4 regions of the Gordonia caeni genome follow, and region 4 is predicted to be linked to each of the others. Evidence: riboswitches for the same ligand, from Rfam matches in the RefSeq annotation. Region 4 holds a riboswitch; each other region holds the start of a gene.
The links. A riboswitch is a leader RNA that binds a small molecule or an ion and turns the genes downstream of it on or off. The one in region 4 is predicted to bind cobalamin.
Positions count from the first base shown of each region.

Region 1: linked by a shared signal. The riboswitch ahead of metE (5-methyltetrahydropteroyltriglutamate--homocysteine S-methyltransferase) and the one ahead of ABD732_RS08660 (ABC transporter substrate-binding protein) in region 4 are both predicted to bind cobalamin.
Region 2: linked by a shared signal. The riboswitch ahead of ABD732_RS11060 (CbtB domain-containing protein) and the one ahead of ABD732_RS08660 (ABC transporter substrate-binding protein) in region 4 are both predicted to bind cobalamin.
Region 3: linked by a shared signal. The riboswitch ahead of ABD732_RS06590 (ABC transporter substrate-binding protein) and the one ahead of ABD732_RS08660 (ABC transporter substrate-binding protein) in region 4 are both predicted to bind cobalamin.

Region 1 is NZ_BAAAZW010000006.1:64,877-68,578, forward strand. It holds gene ABD732_RS11130 (pyruvate carboxylase) at 1-163, shown strand, start outside; gene ABD732_RS11135 (NUDIX hydrolase) at 200-811, shown strand; gene ABD732_RS11140 (hypothetical protein) at 924-1,487, opposite strand; cobalamin riboswitch at 1,578-1,782, shown strand; gene metE (5-methyltetrahydropteroyltriglutamate--homocysteine S-methyltransferase) at 1,905-3,702, shown strand, end outside.
Region 2 is NZ_BAAAZW010000006.1:39,772-43,473, reverse strand. It holds gene ABD732_RS11070 (histidine phosphatase family protein) at 1-280, opposite strand, end outside; gene ABD732_RS11065 (CbtA family protein) at 288-1,115, opposite strand; gene ABD732_RS11060 (CbtB domain-containing protein) at 1,158-1,394, opposite strand; cobalamin riboswitch at 1,434-1,561, opposite strand; gene ABD732_RS11055 (ATP-dependent helicase) at 1,616-3,702, shown strand, end outside.
Region 3 is NZ_BAAAZW010000003.1:311,699-315,400, reverse strand. It holds gene ABD732_RS06595 (FecCD family ABC transporter permease) at 1-1,080, opposite strand, end outside; gene ABD732_RS06590 (ABC transporter substrate-binding protein) at 1,077-2,174, opposite strand; cobalamin riboswitch at 2,197-2,428, opposite strand; gene ABD732_RS06585 (hypothetical protein) at 2,492-3,115, shown strand; gene ABD732_RS06580 (AMP-binding protein) at 3,160-3,702, opposite strand, start outside.
Region 4 is NZ_BAAAZW010000004.1:322,070-325,771, reverse strand. It holds gene ygiD (4,5-DOPA-extradiol-dioxygenase) at 1-538, opposite strand, end outside; gene ABD732_RS08670 (LLM class flavin-dependent oxidoreductase) at 620-1,642, opposite strand; gene ABD732_RS08665 (GNAT family N-acetyltransferase) at 1,694-2,050, opposite strand; cobalamin riboswitch at 2,104-2,290, shown strand; gene ABD732_RS08660 (ABC transporter substrate-binding protein) at 2,319-3,284, shown strand; gene ABD732_RS08655 (FecCD family ABC transporter permease) at 3,347-3,702, shown strand, end outside.

The DNA of each region.
Region 1 (3,702 bases), on a different contig from region 4:
GGCGGTCGGCGACGAGGTGGCCCCGGGCAGCGCGATCGGCACCATCGAGGCGATGAAGATGGAAGCCTCGATCACCGCGTCGGCCGGCGGCACCGTGCGCCGCGTCGTGGTGGGTCCGGCGACCGAGGTCGGTGCCGGGGATCTGCTGGTGGAACTGGAGTGACTGTCGGGTAGCGCCGCCGTGGGGTACAACCCGAGTATGGAACTGACCCGGGAGTTGGCGACACGGCGGCTGGCGGACTGGGACCGGCGGGTGATTTCGCCGGCTCCCGGCGCCGCGGCGCTGCGCCCGTCGGCTGTCGCGATCACCGTCGCCCCCGGTGACGCCGGGCGCGGCATCTGGGTGGCGCGGCGACCGGCCACCATGCGCAACCACGCCAGTCAGTTCGCGCTGCCCGGCGGCCGGCTGGATCCGGGGGAGACCGTCGTCGAGGCGGCGTTGCGAGAACTCGACGAGGAGCTCGGCGTCGCTCTGGGGCCCGACAGCGTGATCGGGGTGCTCGACGACTACGCCACCCGCTCGGGGTACCTGATGACCCCGGTGGTGTGCTGGGTGGACGAACCCGTCGTGCCCACGCCGAGCCCCGACGAGGTGGACGAACTCTTCTTCGTCACCCTGGACGAGCTGACGGCGCCGGCCGTCTTCGACTCCATCCCCGAATCGTCCCGGCCGGTGATCCGCATCCCGATCGCCGGCCGCTGGGTGCACGCCCCCACCGCCGCGGTGATCTACCAGTTCGCACAGGTGGTGGTGATGGGCGTGGACACCCGCGTGGACCACTTGGAGCAGCCCGTCTTCGCCTGGCGCTGACGGTAGCGCCAGACCCAGCAGTCGTGCGCAAACCCAGCAGTCGTGCGCAAACCCAGCAGTCGCGAGCGCTGGGTCTGTGGCCGGGCGCTGGGTTTGCGGACGGGAGCTGGGATCAGGCGAGGTCGGAGCAGTCGACGGTGACGACGTCGCCGGCGTGATCGCCGAGAAAGCGAATGGCACCGCCGGACTGGGCGATCAGGCCTGCGGCATCGCTGAGCAGGACGGAGCCGACGTACACCGGCTGGGCCCAGTGCCCGTGCGCCGTCGCGCGCACCATCACATCGGTGGCGCGGCGAGCGGTGTGCAGCAATCGGGCGATCCCGACGTCGCTGACGTCCTGGCTGTCGACCGTCTGGAGCATCACCCCGGCCAGGTCGTCGCGCCCGGCGGCGAAACCGAGCGCGGCGTTCACCGTCGCATCGAGGGAGTCGTACCACTCGGGAAGGTAAAAGGTGGTGGAGGTGTCCTCGGGCGCGGCCACCACCCGGCTCCCGAGCGCGACGTAGAGCTCGTCGCAGCCGCCGGCGCCGAAACTGGCCAGCAGCACGCGCAGCCGCTCGATCTGGGGGACCTCGTCGTCGCCGGGCTCGATCCGCTCGTCGCCGCGAGCGACCAGGACGATTCCGGCGACCGGACGGGACCGATCCCCGGAATTAGAATCACTCCGCGGAGCCATGATGACACCCAGTCTACTCGCGGCCTAGACTCGGAGTCGCAATCGGTTCGTCCGTAGCGCCGTCGCCCAGGAGCCCCTGTGACCGCGCGGACGTCGAGCGAATTACTGCGTCGCGCAGTGTATTTCGCGAGAGGGAATCCGGTGAGACTCCGGAGCTGACCCGCAGCGGTGTATCGGAACGACCGCCGTCACCACGCACTGGACGCACGAGAGTGCGCCTGGGAAGCGACGGCCATTAGGAGCGCCACGGCGCACGCCGATCAGCCCGAAGACCTGCCCGTTGTACCGGATGCGCCGCATCCGGTGACGTGCCGCCTCGTGGACTCGGGCGAAGTCGAAGTGCGTTCTTTCACGGGCTCTTCGTCTCTTCCGGGTAGGGCGCACGCCGTCACCCTTATGCAGGAGAAAAGAAGAACGATGGGTTTGCACACCACAGTCCCGGGCATCGCCCGGATCGGCGCCGACCGCGAGCTGAAGCGCGCCGTCGAAGGCTACTGGGCGGGCCGGATCAGCCAGGCCGAGCTGGAACAGGTCGCCGCGACGCTGCGCCGCACCGGCTGGCAGGAACTGACCGAGGCCGGACTGGATTCGATTCCGGTCGGTACCTTCTCGTACTACGACCAGATGCTCGACACCGCGGTCCTGCTGGGCGCGCTCCCGCCCCGGGTCGCCGGCATCGCCGATCCGCTCGACCGCTACTTCGCCGCGGCCCGCGGTGACGACGGCGTCACCCCGCTGGAGATGACCAAGTGGTTCGACACCAACTACCACTACCTGGTCCCGGAGATCGGCGCGGACACCGTCTTCGTGCTCGACGCGAGCAAGGTGCTCGACGAGCTCGCCGAGGCCACCGCGCAGGGCGTCCCGGCGCGCCCGGTCGTGATCGGCCCGATCACCTTCCTGGCGCTCTCGAAGGCCGCCGACGTGGACGGCCCCGCGCCGCTGACCCGGCTCGACGACCTGCTCCCGCTGTACGAGCAGCTGCTGTCGCAGCTGGCCGCCGCCGGCGCCGAGTGGGTGCAGATCGACGAGCCGGTCCTGGTGACCGACTCCCACGAGGGGCTCGCCGAGGCGGCAGAACGCGTCTACACCCGCCTGGGGGCGCTCACCGACCGGCCGAAGCTGCTGGTGCAGACCTACTTCGGCGACGCCGGGGCCTCCCTGGCCGCGCTGGGCCGCACCGGTGTCGAGGCCGTCGGCGTCGACCTGGTCTACGGCTCAGCCGACACGGTCGCCGCCGCCGGCCTGGGCGACAAGCTGGTGGTCGCCGGGGTGGTGGACGGCCGCAACATCTGGCGCACCGACCTGGACGCCGCCCTGGCCACGCTGACCGGTCTGCGTGAGCACGTCGGCGAGTTGGCCGTGTCCACCTCGTGTTCGACGCTGCACGTGCCGTACACCCTCGCCGGTGAGGACGAGCTGGACCCGGCGCTGCGCGGCTGGCTGGCCTTCGCCGCCGAGAAGTTCGACGAGGTGGCCGCGCTGTCGCGGGCACTGGTGAACGGGCGCGACGATCAGGCGGCCGCCTTCGACGCCGCCCGCGAGGCGCTGGCCTCGCGCGCCGGCGACCCGCGCACCCACGTCGCCGCCGTCCGGGAGCGCCTGCAGGCGCTCACCGAGGCGGACCGCACGCGCACCGACGCCGCCGCCCGCCGCGAGGCGCAGCGAACGGCGCTGAACCTGCCGGAACTGCCGACCACCACGATCGGCTCGTTCCCGCAGACCGGCGACATCCGCCGGGCACGACAGCAGCTGCGCACCGGGGAGATCGACCAGGAGGCCTACCGCACGCAGATGGAGGCCGAGATCGCCGCGGTGATCGCGCTGCAGGAGCAGATCGGCCTGGACGTGCTGGTGCACGGCGAGCCCGAACGCAACGACATGGTGCAGTACTTCGCCGAGCAGCTGACCGGCTTCTTCGCCACCGCGAACGGCTGGGTGCAGTCGTACGGGTCGCGCTGCGTGCGGCCGCCGATCCTGTACGGCGACGTCAGCCGTCCCACCCCGATGACCGTCGGGTGGATCACGCACGCCCAGTCGCTGACCGACAAGCAGGTCAAGGGCATGCTGACCGGGCCGGTCACCATCCTGGCGTGGTCGTTCGTGCGCGACGACCAGCCGCTCGGCGAGACCGCCGACCAGGTGGCCCTGGCGATCCGGGACGAGACCGTCGACCTGGAGCGCGCCGGCGTCGGCATCATCCAGGTGGACGAGC
Region 2 (3,702 bases), on a different contig from region 4:
GGTCCGCTCCAGGGATCTGTTCGGGGGTCAGTCCCCGCCACGAGCCGAGATCGAGCGAGGCCAGCGCCGGATCGACGGCGCCGGTCAGCCCCAGGACGGCGGCGCTCTGACGCACCGACGCCTCCGGGCCGACCCGTACGGATCGGCCCAGAGGCGATGTCAGATGCGGTGCGAGGGCGGCCACGTCGGCACGACCGCGCGCGTCGAGGTGGTGGTGCTCGCCGCCGAAGACCACCGCCCGGTTCGGTGCGGTGCGCCCGGCGACGATCAGCAGCGTCACCGTCGGCTCAGGCGTCGGCGGTCTCCGCCGCCTGCTCGGCGCGCGGCACGCTGCGGCGCATCAGGACGCCCAGGATCAGGCAGAACACCGTCACCAGCACCGCCCACAGGATCACCTGGTTGGCGATCGCGTAGACCCGGAAGTCGGCGACCACCTGACCGGGGAAGCCGGCGCCGTAGATGGTGCCGTCGTGCTCCACCGGGCCGGGGACCTCGTGGAAGGTCGGCAGCAGCATCGCGGTGATGGTCATGACCACCAGGTAGCCGACGGTGGAGACGATCCCCGCGAGCAGGCCGCCGAGGCGCTCCCACAGCGCCATGGTGAGCCAGACCGCCAGGATCGCGACCACCACCGAGACGATCGTGATGGTGAGGTACGACGCCGACCGCGAGCCGATGGTGTCCTCCTCGCCCACCGCGGGCGGGTTCGGCGGGTAGACGAAGTACGGCACGCCGACGACGGCGACGAAGCCGATCACCCCGAGTGCACCGGCCACCAGCCGCGGGTCCGCGGCCGCCCAGCGGCGGCCGACGTAGGCCCACAGGAAGGTGAAGGCGACGGCGAAGAAGGCGCCGATGCACAGGGCGAAGATCACGGTGCCGACGCCGGCGCCGATGTTCTCCTGCACCGACCGGCTGAACAGCTCGTGCTCGTGGCCGTGCTCGGCGGCGCCGCCGAGGGCGACGTTCAGGTCCTCCTCGGCGTGGCTGCGGTACTCCTCGTAATCGATGGCGTCGGCCACCTGCGGCTCGATGAAGATGCGGGCGTAGATGAAGGCGATGATTCCGGCGACCAGACCCGAGAGCAGGCCGGCGCCGACGAGTTTGCGTTCCATGTGGTGAGAGTCCTCGTCTTCGCAGCGTCTAGTGGCAGGGGTCTAGTGGCAGGGGAAGCCGAGGAAGTGCCGCGAGTCGTGAATGAACTCGTGGACGTGGGTGTCGGACCCGAACACCGAGACGGCGCCCTGGTCGTATCCGAGGAAGTAGAAGGCCAGCGCGGCGACGAGCACCGTCGCGGTCAGAAAGAGGGCCGCCGAGGCGGTGTCCAGGTGCGGGACGGCCAGGCTGCGCGCCTTCTGTGCGCCGGCGCCGGCCGAATGAGCGGATACGGTCATGCGTGGAACCTGCTTCCGGGGATCCTGCGTCCCGTCGTGGTGAACAGCGGGCCCGAAGCGGTGCTCTGACTCGGCCTCTCGCACGGGGGCGAACGGCCTCACAGTGGCGCGACCGTCCCGGACTCTCACCGGGTTCCCCGCGTCAGGCTGAGGATCAGCTTAACGCGAACGCCGCCCGTCGGCACGAGCACGGTGTCGTACCCCTGCGGTTCAATGGACTGATGGCGGGCGACGGCGAGGATCCCCAGCCGGGCGGGGACATGCCGGCCGGCTTCGGTCCGGCGACCCGGCGATGGTTCACCGGCACCTTCGGCGGTCCGACGCCGGCGCAGGCCGGGGCCTGGCGGTCGATCGCGGCCGGCGAGAACACCCTGGTGATCGCCCCCACCGGATCGGGCAAGACGCTGGCCGCCTTCCTGTGGGCGATCGACGCGATGACCTCGGCACCGCGCCCGCAGCCCAGCGGGGTCCGCGTGCTGTACATCTCCCCGCTCAAGGCGCTCGCGGTGGACGTCGAACGCAACCTGTCGGCGCCGCTGGTCGGTATCGGGCACGCCGCGGCCGCCCTCGGCCTGCCCGCCCCCGAGGTGACCGTCGGCGTCCGCTCCGGCGACACCCCGGCCGCGGCCCGGCGCGCCCTGGTCGCCGATCCGCCCGACATCCTGATCACCACCCCCGAATCTCTGTATCTGATGCTCACCTCGTCGGCCCGCGAGACGCTGCGCGACGTCGAGACGGTGATCGTCGACGAAATCCACGCCCTCGCCCCGACCAAACGCGGCAGCCATCTGGCGCTGTCGCTGGAGCGCCTCGACGAGCTCACCGAGTCCCCCGCCCAGCGGATCGGCCTGTCGGCGACGGTGCGGCCGCCGGAGACCGTCGCGCAGTTCCTCGCCGGTCAGGCGCCGTGCACCGTGGTCGCCCCACCGGCGGCCAAGACCTTCGACCTGCGCGTCGACGTCCCCGTCGAGGACATGACCGATCTGCCGGTGCCGCCGGGCGACGGCGAACTCGACGATGCCTTCTCCCCCACGGCCGGCTCGCTGTGGCCGTTCGTCGAGTCGGCCATCGTCGACCTGATCCAGCAGAACCGCTCGACCATCGTCTTCGCCAACTCCCGCCGCCTGGCCGAACGCCTGACCGCGCGGCTGAACGAGATCGCGGCCGAACGCGAGTCCCCCGGCCCCGCCGCTCCCGCGGTCCGGAACACCGCGGTCCCCGGCGGCATGCCCGCGACGATCAACGGGGCGGTCGTCACCGGCGGCGCCGAGCCGATACTCGCCCGCGCCCACCACGGTTCGGTGAGCAAGGAGCAGCGCGCCGAGATCGAGGACGCGCTCAAGACCGGTGCGCTGCGCTGCGTTGTGGCCACCAGCTCGCTGGAGCTGGGGATCGACATGGGTGCGGTGGATCTGGTGATCCAGGTGGAGACGCCGCCGTCGGTGGCCTCGGGGCTGCAGCGCATCGGCCGCGCGGGCCACCAGGTCGGCGAGATCAGCTCCGGCGTCGTCTTCCCCAAGCATCGCACCGATCTGATCGGCTGCGCGGTGACCGTCTCCCGCATGCTCGACGGCCGGATCGAAGAGCTCACCGTGCCGCGCAATCCGCTGGACATCCTGGCCCAGCAGACGGTCGCCGCGACGGCGGTGGCCGACGTGAACGTCGACGACTGGTACGCGACCGTGCGCCGGGCCGCCCCGTACGCCGACCTCACCCGCGACGTCTACGACGCCGTGCTGGACCTGATCTCGGGCCGCTACCCGTCCGACGAGTTCGCCGGCCTGGCCGCGCGCGTGGACTACGACCGCGCCACCGGCACCCTGACCGCCCGCCGCGGCACCCTGCGGATCGCGGTGACCTCCGGCGGCACCATCCCCGACCGCGGCCTGTTCGGGGTGTTCCTGGCCGGCGACGACTCCTCCGGCGCCCCGGGCTCGGCGCGAGGTCCGCGACGCGTCGGCGAGCTGGACGAGGAGATGGTCTACGAGTCCCGGGTGGGCGACGTCTTCGCGCTCGGCGCCAGCAGCTGGCGGATCGTGGAGATCACGCACGACCGCGTCCTGGTGGTGCCCGCCGCCGGGCAGCCCGGCCGGCTCCCGTTCTGGATCGGCGATGCGGTGGGCCGCCCGGCCGAGCTGGGTGAGGCGATGGGCCGGTTCGTCGGCGCCGTCGCCGAGCCGGACGCGCTGGCGGCGCAGGCCGAGAAGATCGGGCTCAGCGAGTTCGCGCGCGCCAACCTCGCGTCTCTGATCGCCGAGCAGCGCGCGGCCACCGGCACCCTGCCCACCGACCGCACCCTGGTGGTGGA
Region 3 (3,702 bases), on a different contig from region 4:
TGCGCCCTCCCGGATGATCAGCCACAGGAACATCGGCACCCCGAGGAACGACACGACGATGCCGACCGGCACGATCACCGGGCTGACGATCGTGCGGCCGACGAGATCGGCACCGAGGACCAGCGCGGCACCTACCACCCCGGCGAGCGGCAGGCGATACCGTTCGTCCGCGCCGACCAGCAGCGCCGCGATGTGCGGCGCCACTAGGCCGACGAAGCCGATCACCCCGGTGATGCTGATGACGGTCGCGGCCACGAGCGTCACCAGCACCATCGTCTGGGTGCGCAACCGCCGGACCGGGACCCCGAGACTGAACGCGGTCTCGTCACCGGCGGCCATGCGCATGTACCACCCCGCACGCGCTTGCATGAATCCGCCGGCGACGCCCACGATCACCGCCACCAGAGTGATCTGCGACCAGTTCGCCCGGCCGAGGTCGCCGAAGGTCCAGCGGACGATCGCGGACAGGTCCTGCTCGTCGCTGACGTACTGCAGGACGGCGGTGGCCGCCGCGAACAGGTAGCTCAGCGCGATGCCGGACAGGATCAGGATGGTCGGGCCCATGCGGCCGATCGACGCCAGTCCCATCACCACTGCCGAACACGCGGCCGCCATCACGAAGGCCATGACGACGGTGGCCGTCATCGCCGAGCCGGCGATGGTGAACGTCCCGAGGATCGCCAGGGCCGCGCCGAACGCCGCGGCATTGGAGATGCCGGTGGTGAACGGGCTCGCCATCGGGTTGCCAGTGATGATCTGCATGCCGCAGCCGCACCACGCCAGCCCCGCTCCCGCCGCGATCGCCATGGCGATCCGCGGCAGCCGCAGGTCGACCAGCGCGGTCCACTCGGACCAGTCGAGCGGCTGCGCCCACCGGTCGGCCCCCGGCAGCAGGGTGGCCGCGAGCCGCCCGGTGGTGATGTCGGTGATCCCGTGGACGGTGCCGAGCCAGGCCAGTGCCACCGCGACGAGAGTCGCGGCCGCCAGGATCGACCACCGGCGCCGGGCACGCCCCGCCAGGACCCGACGGACCTCGGCGAGTTCGGTCGCCGGGTCGGCGGCGGCCGTTCCGCCGGTCACCGCATGGCGGGCAGGGTGTGCACGTGCCCGTCGACCGGAGCCATGTCCTGCAGCTTCATCCAGTCGGCGAAGACCTGGTCGGGGTCCAAGTCGGCGGTGTGCTCCGGGTACAGCCACTTGGCGACGTAGGCCGAGCCGACCACCTTGCCCAGGCCGCCGCCGGCGAAGCCCGTCAGGAAGTGGACGTTGCCGTTGCGCACGGCGTCGAGGCCGGTCCAGCCGGGCCGGGAGGTCATCTCAGCCCCGATGGCGTCGAAGTCACCGGCTGCGGGCGGCGTGTACACGCCGGTGTTCTTCAGCGCTCCCCCCGACGTGGTCTTGACGATCAGATCCGGATTCGCGGCCAGCACCGCTTCGGGGTCGACGGCGGCTCCGGCCGGGTCGGCGTCGGCGAAGATGTTGGTGCCGCCGGCCAGGACCACCATCTGGTGCCAGCCGTCGTTCGACGTGCCGGGAACGGCGGTGGTGAACGGGTCGCCGTACTCCCAGTAGACGCTCTTGCGCGGCTGATCGCCGACGGCGTCGGTGATCTGCTGGGAGACCGAGGTGAACATGTCGGTCACCTTCTGGGCGCCGTCCTCGTTGCCGAGGGCCCGCCCCAGGATGTCCATCTGCTTGGGCAGCTCCGCGTTGTCCCAGCCCGTCACGGTGACCACTTTGATTCCCGCCGGCTCCAGCTTGGCCGCGTACTCGTCCACCGAGCCGTTCCGGGGCAGGATCAGCGCCTGGGGCGCCAGTTCGATGATCTTCTCCAGGTTCAGGTCGCTCTGGCCCTTGCCGATCACCTCATCGGGATCGAACTGCGGCCAGTAGGCGCGGTCCTGGGCGGTGTTGGTGTCCACTGAGGCCACCGTGTCGATCGACCCCATCGCCCGGATGAGTTCCACGTTGTAGCGGTTGGCGACGACGACCTTCGTCAGCGGTCCGCTCAGTTCGACGGTGCGCCCGGCGTCATCGACGAGTTCGATGCTCGTCGCCGCCTCGTCCGGCCGGTCCGGGATGGAGCAGCCGGCCAGCACGATCGCCGGCAGTAGGGCGAGCAGGATGACCAGGGGCCGGACGATCGACGTCGTCCGGCGCTGAATGTTCTTCATTTGTCGGTGGCTCCTCGGCCTCACGTAGGTGTACGCACCGGCAGGTATTCGGACTCGGGGCATGTCGCGGGCACGCTCGTGGCGGACGTCCGCGGTTCTCCTTCGCCGTCGCTTCCCGGGTGCGTGGCACCCAGTGCTCGATGACGGCGTCGTTCCCTTTCACCGCTGCGGGACAGTTCCGGATTCTCACCGGATTCCCTCTTGCGACGCCGCGGGCCGTGGGCCCCCGGCGTACCGGTCATTCCGGATCTTATCGACCGCCCCGACGACTCCTCCATCAGGCCACCCCGGCGATCATCTCCTGGCAGGATCGACCCATGTCCGACGCCGACCGGCGGCCCGAACTCGAGACCGTCACCTCGCACGACGATGTGGCCGGGCTCGGGGTGCCGGTCGACATCGACGAGATCGAGGCGACGATCACCGTCGAGCGTGAAGCCCTGACCGCACTGATCTGGGCGCCCGCCGACCTGACGACGGCCGTGGTGCACGCGCTCGTCGGGGACGTCGGCGCGCGCGACGGTCCGGGGGTGATCGCCTCGTCGGCACCGCTGTTCTACCTGCCCGACCACGGGGCCGTGTTCGCGCGCATCATCGATTCCGTCGACGCCGGCGCACCGTTGGCTCCCGGCGACCTGGCGAGCGCCTTCGCCGTCACGGAGACCACCGCCGGATTCCGGAACCTGCTGATGGAGCTGGCCTCCCCCAATCCGGCCGGACCGTGGCCGCTGCCCACCGATGCGGATCTGCCGCGGCTGGCACTGGCCGTGGTCGACCAGTGGCATCGGCGCGGCTACCGCGCCCTGCTCGACCGGATGGGCACCGTCCTGGTGACCGAACGCAGCGACGATCTCGGCCCGCACTGGGAGGCGCTGAGCCGGCACCAGCGGTCGGCCGAAAAGACCCGGGACGCCGTGCGCGCCGCACTGGCCGCGCTCTGACGTCCCGGGTCTTCAGGTTCGGGTCCGGGGCTTTCGGGTCCGGGTCAGGCGGTGACGGCCTCCGCGGCCGCCTTGGCCCACCGGTAGTCGGCCTTGCCGGCCGGGGTGCGGCGCACCTCGTCGACCACCACCAGGCTGCGCGGCACCTTGTACCGGGCCAGGCTCTGCCGGCAGAACTCCTGCACTTCCTCCAGGCTCGGCTCGGTCTCGTCCTCGGCGATCTGCACCACCGCGGCGACGGCCTGCCCGTACTTGGCGTCTGGCACCGGCACCACCAGGGCGTCGGAGATCGCCGGGTGACCGTGCAGGGCGGCCTCCACCTCTTCGGCGTACACCTTCTCGCCGCCGGTGTTGATGCACTGGCTGCCGCGGCCCAGGAAGACGATGCCGCCGTCGTCGTGCACGTAGCCCATGTCGCCCAGCACCGAGATGCGGGTGCCGTCCTCCATGGTCGGGAAGGTGCGCGCGGTCTTCTCCGGATCCTTGTAGTAGCCGAGCGGGATGTTGCCGACGCGGGCGATGTAGCCGACCTCGTTCGGGGTGGTGATCCGGTTGAACCGCTCGTCCACCACCATCATGCGCGCGGT
Region 4 (3,702 bases):
CCCAGTCGAAACCGGTGTCGGCGCTGCGGAAATCGATGGTGCGCAGGTTGTGCACGATGTTCCCGCTGCCGATGATGAGCACTCCCTGATCGCGCAGCGGGGCCAGCTTGCGGCCCAGCTCCAGGTGGTGGTCGTAGTCCTTGAACGAGTTGAGCGAGAGCTGCACCACCGGGATCGAGGCGTCGGGGAAGGCGTGCCGCAGCACCGACCAGGTGCCGTGGTCGATGCCCCAGCTGTCGATGTCCTGGCCCACCCACGTCGGTTTCACCACGTCGGCCACCTGCTCGGCCAGCTCGGGTGATCCGGGGGCCGGGTACTCCACGTCGAAGAGCTCCTGGCTGAAGCCGAAGAAGTCGTGAATGGTCCGTGGCCGCGGCATCGCGGTGACCGCGGTGGCGTTGGTGTACCAGTGCGCGGAGATCACCAGGATCGCACGCGGCGTGGGGACGGCTCGCCCGAACGCCTCCCACGATTCGGTGTACCGGTTGCGGTCCAGGGCGTTCGTCGGACTGCCGTGCCCCACGAAGGCCACCGGCATCCGTCCGCCGGGTGAACTGTCTGTGGTCGTATCGATGGTGCTCATGGGGTGTGCCGCCTCTGCTGGGTGCTGGTGCCGATGCTACGCCAGCATGTCCTTGACCAGCGGAACCACGCGTTCGCCGTACAGCTCGATGGAGCGGCGCTGGGCGGCGTGCGGGACGGGCTGGTCGTACTTCAGGTCGAAGCGGTCCACTTTCAGCGTGCCCAGGGTCCGGACGATCTTCCGGGCGACGGTCTCCGGGGATCCGAGATACAGGGCGCCCTGATGGATCTCGCGCTCGAAGTCGCCGGGGACCGGGTCGGGCCAGCCGCGTTCACGGCCCAATTGCCGCCGGAACTCCAGCCAGCCGTCGTAGGTCACCTCGCGGGCCTCCTCGTCGGTCTCGGCCACCAGCCCCGGCGAGTGCACGGCGACCGGAGCGCGCGGCACCCCGAACTCGTCCTGGGCGCGCTCGAACAGATCGATGTACGGCGCGAACCGATCGGCCGAGCCGCCGATGATCGCCAGGAACAGCCCGAAGCCGTAGCGCGCGGTGCGCACCACCGACTCGGGGCTGCCGCCGACCCCCACCCAGGCGCGGATGCCGTTCTCGGTGACCGGGTAGACGCGCTGGTCGCGCAGCCCGGCCCGGGTGGAACCGGACCAGGTGACCGGCTCCTCCGTCAAGAGGGCGGACAGCAGTTGCAGCTTCTCCTCGAACAGCACCTCGTAGTCACTCAGGTCGTAGCCGAACAGCGGGAAGGACTCGATGAACGAGCCCCGCCCGGCGACGATCTCGGCGCGACCGTTCGAGACGGCGTCGAGGGTGGCGAACCGCTCGAAGACCCGTACCGGGTCGTCCGAGCTCAGGACGGTGACCGCCGAGCCGAGCCGGATCCGGTCGGTGCGGCCGGCCACCGCCGACAACACCATCTCCGGGCTGGAGACGGCGAAGTCCGGGCGGTGGTGCTCGCCGACGCCGAAGAAGTCCAGGCCGAGCTGGTCGGCGACGACGCCGTCCTCGACCAGATCCCGGATCACCTGGGCGTGCGGCAGCGGCCGGCCCTGCTCGTCTTTGGTGACACCGCCGAAGGTGTCCAGGCCGAATTCGATCTCGCTCATGTCCGGATCAATGGCCGCGCCGCTCCCGATATTCCCGCCGGCGGCGGGCGCTCACTGCTGCCGGTCCTTCACCGCCGCCAGGTGCACCGGCGCCGGGTCGACGACGTGCTCGTCGTACTGCGGATGTTCCGGAAGCCATTTGGCGACGTACGGGCACACCGGAACGATCGTGTAGCCCCGGGCCACCACATCGTCCACGACGCTCTGTACCAGCAGCGACGCCAGTCCCTGGGAGCCGTAGTCGGCGGCGATCGCGGTATGGAAGAGGACGCGCGCGGTGGCGCCGTCGTCGCCGGCGACGTCGACGTACGATTCCTCACCGATCTCGCGGCCGTCGGCCGTGCGGTCGATGAGCACGTAGCGCTGCTCGTCGGGGCGGTGCTCAACGTGAAAACGCTTCTCGGTCATGTGGCCCTCCTGTGGCTACGGTGCTGCGACTACCGGCGCCGGCCACCGGGCTACCATGCCTAGAACGTCGCGGTGTTCGGGAAGTCCGGTGGAAAGCCGGCGCGGTTCTCGCCACTGTAAGCAGGTCCGGAGACGGTTTCGGGAGGAATCCCGGCCACTGGGTGCCATGTGTGCCCGGGAAGGTGCCGTTTCCGGTGGGCCCTGCGTAGCCAGGAGACCGGCCGCGACCGACCACCTTGTACTCCACGAGAATGGAAGGCGGGTAGCCGTGCGCACCCTCTCCTCGATCGCTGCCGTGGTGGCAGCGGCCGCTTTGACCGTTTCCCTCACCGCCTGCGGGACCGATGATTCCCCGCAGGGCACGGGCGCGGTGACACTGCAGAACTGCGGCCGGACGGTCAGCCTGGCGGCACCGGCCACCCGCGGCATCACCGTCAACCAGGGCGCCACCGAATCGGCGCTGGCGATCGGCGCCGAGAAGGACCTGGTCGGCACCGCTTACCTCGACGATCAGATCGCGCCCCAGTTCAAGGAGGCCTACGACTCCGTGCCGGTGCTCGCGCCCAAGTACCCGGACCTGGAGACGGTGCTCGCCGCCAAGCCCGACCTGGTGGCGGCGTCCTATTCGTCGGCCTTCACCGACGGCGGCATCGGCAGCCGGGACGAGTTCGCCGGCCTGGGTATCGCGACCTACGTCTCGCCGTTCGGGTGCGAGAACAAGGACGACCGGCCGGCCCCCTCATGGGATGCGATCGCCGGAGAAGCCTCGGACTACGGCGTGCTGTTCGGGCGCACCGACGAGGCGGACCGCGAGAACCAGCGGATGCGGGAGACGCTGGCCGAGTTGAAGACCGCCGATGCCGGGCGCGGCACCAGCGTGCTCTGGTGGGACGCGGGCACCGATACGCCGTCGGTCGGCGCCGGTGACGGCGGACCGCAGCTCATCATCGACGCGGTCGGTGCGACGAACATCTTCGCCGGCCTGTCCGGCAACTGGACCGACGCGAGCTGGGAGCAGGTGGTCAAGGCCGATCCGGACGTCATCGTCCTGATCGACGCGCTGTTCTCCACCGCTGAAGACAAGAAGGCGTACCTGGAGTCCGACCCGGCTCTGCAGAGCCTGACGGCCGTCAAGAACGAGTCGTACCTGGTGGTGCCGTTCTCGGAGTCGACGCCCGGCCCGCGCACCATCGACGGTGCGGTGAAGCTGTCGCAGTACCTGGGCGCGCGCTGATCGGCGTGGCTCCGGCGACGCAGGCGTGGACTGCCAGGTCCGGCCTGGGCTATGCGGCACTGGTGACCGCACTCGTCGCCCTGCTGGTGGTGAGCATCGCAGTCGGCGTCGTCATCGGCTCGGTCGGACTGAGTCTCGGCGAAGTCTTCGCGGCGGTGGGATCGCGGCTGGGACTGCTCGGCGGAGTGGATGCGGCCAACGAGCACATCGTGGTGAACCTGCGGATGCCCCGCGTGGTGACCGCGGCAGCGGTCGGCGCGGGGCTCGCCGTCTGCGGCAACGTCTTGCAGTCGCTGACCGGTAACGTTCTGGCCGATCCGTACCTGCTCGGCATGTCCTCGGGCGCCTCGGTCGGTGCGGTGCTGGCCCTGACCACCGGAATCGGGGCGGGCGCCCTGGCCGGGATCGGCGCGGTCTC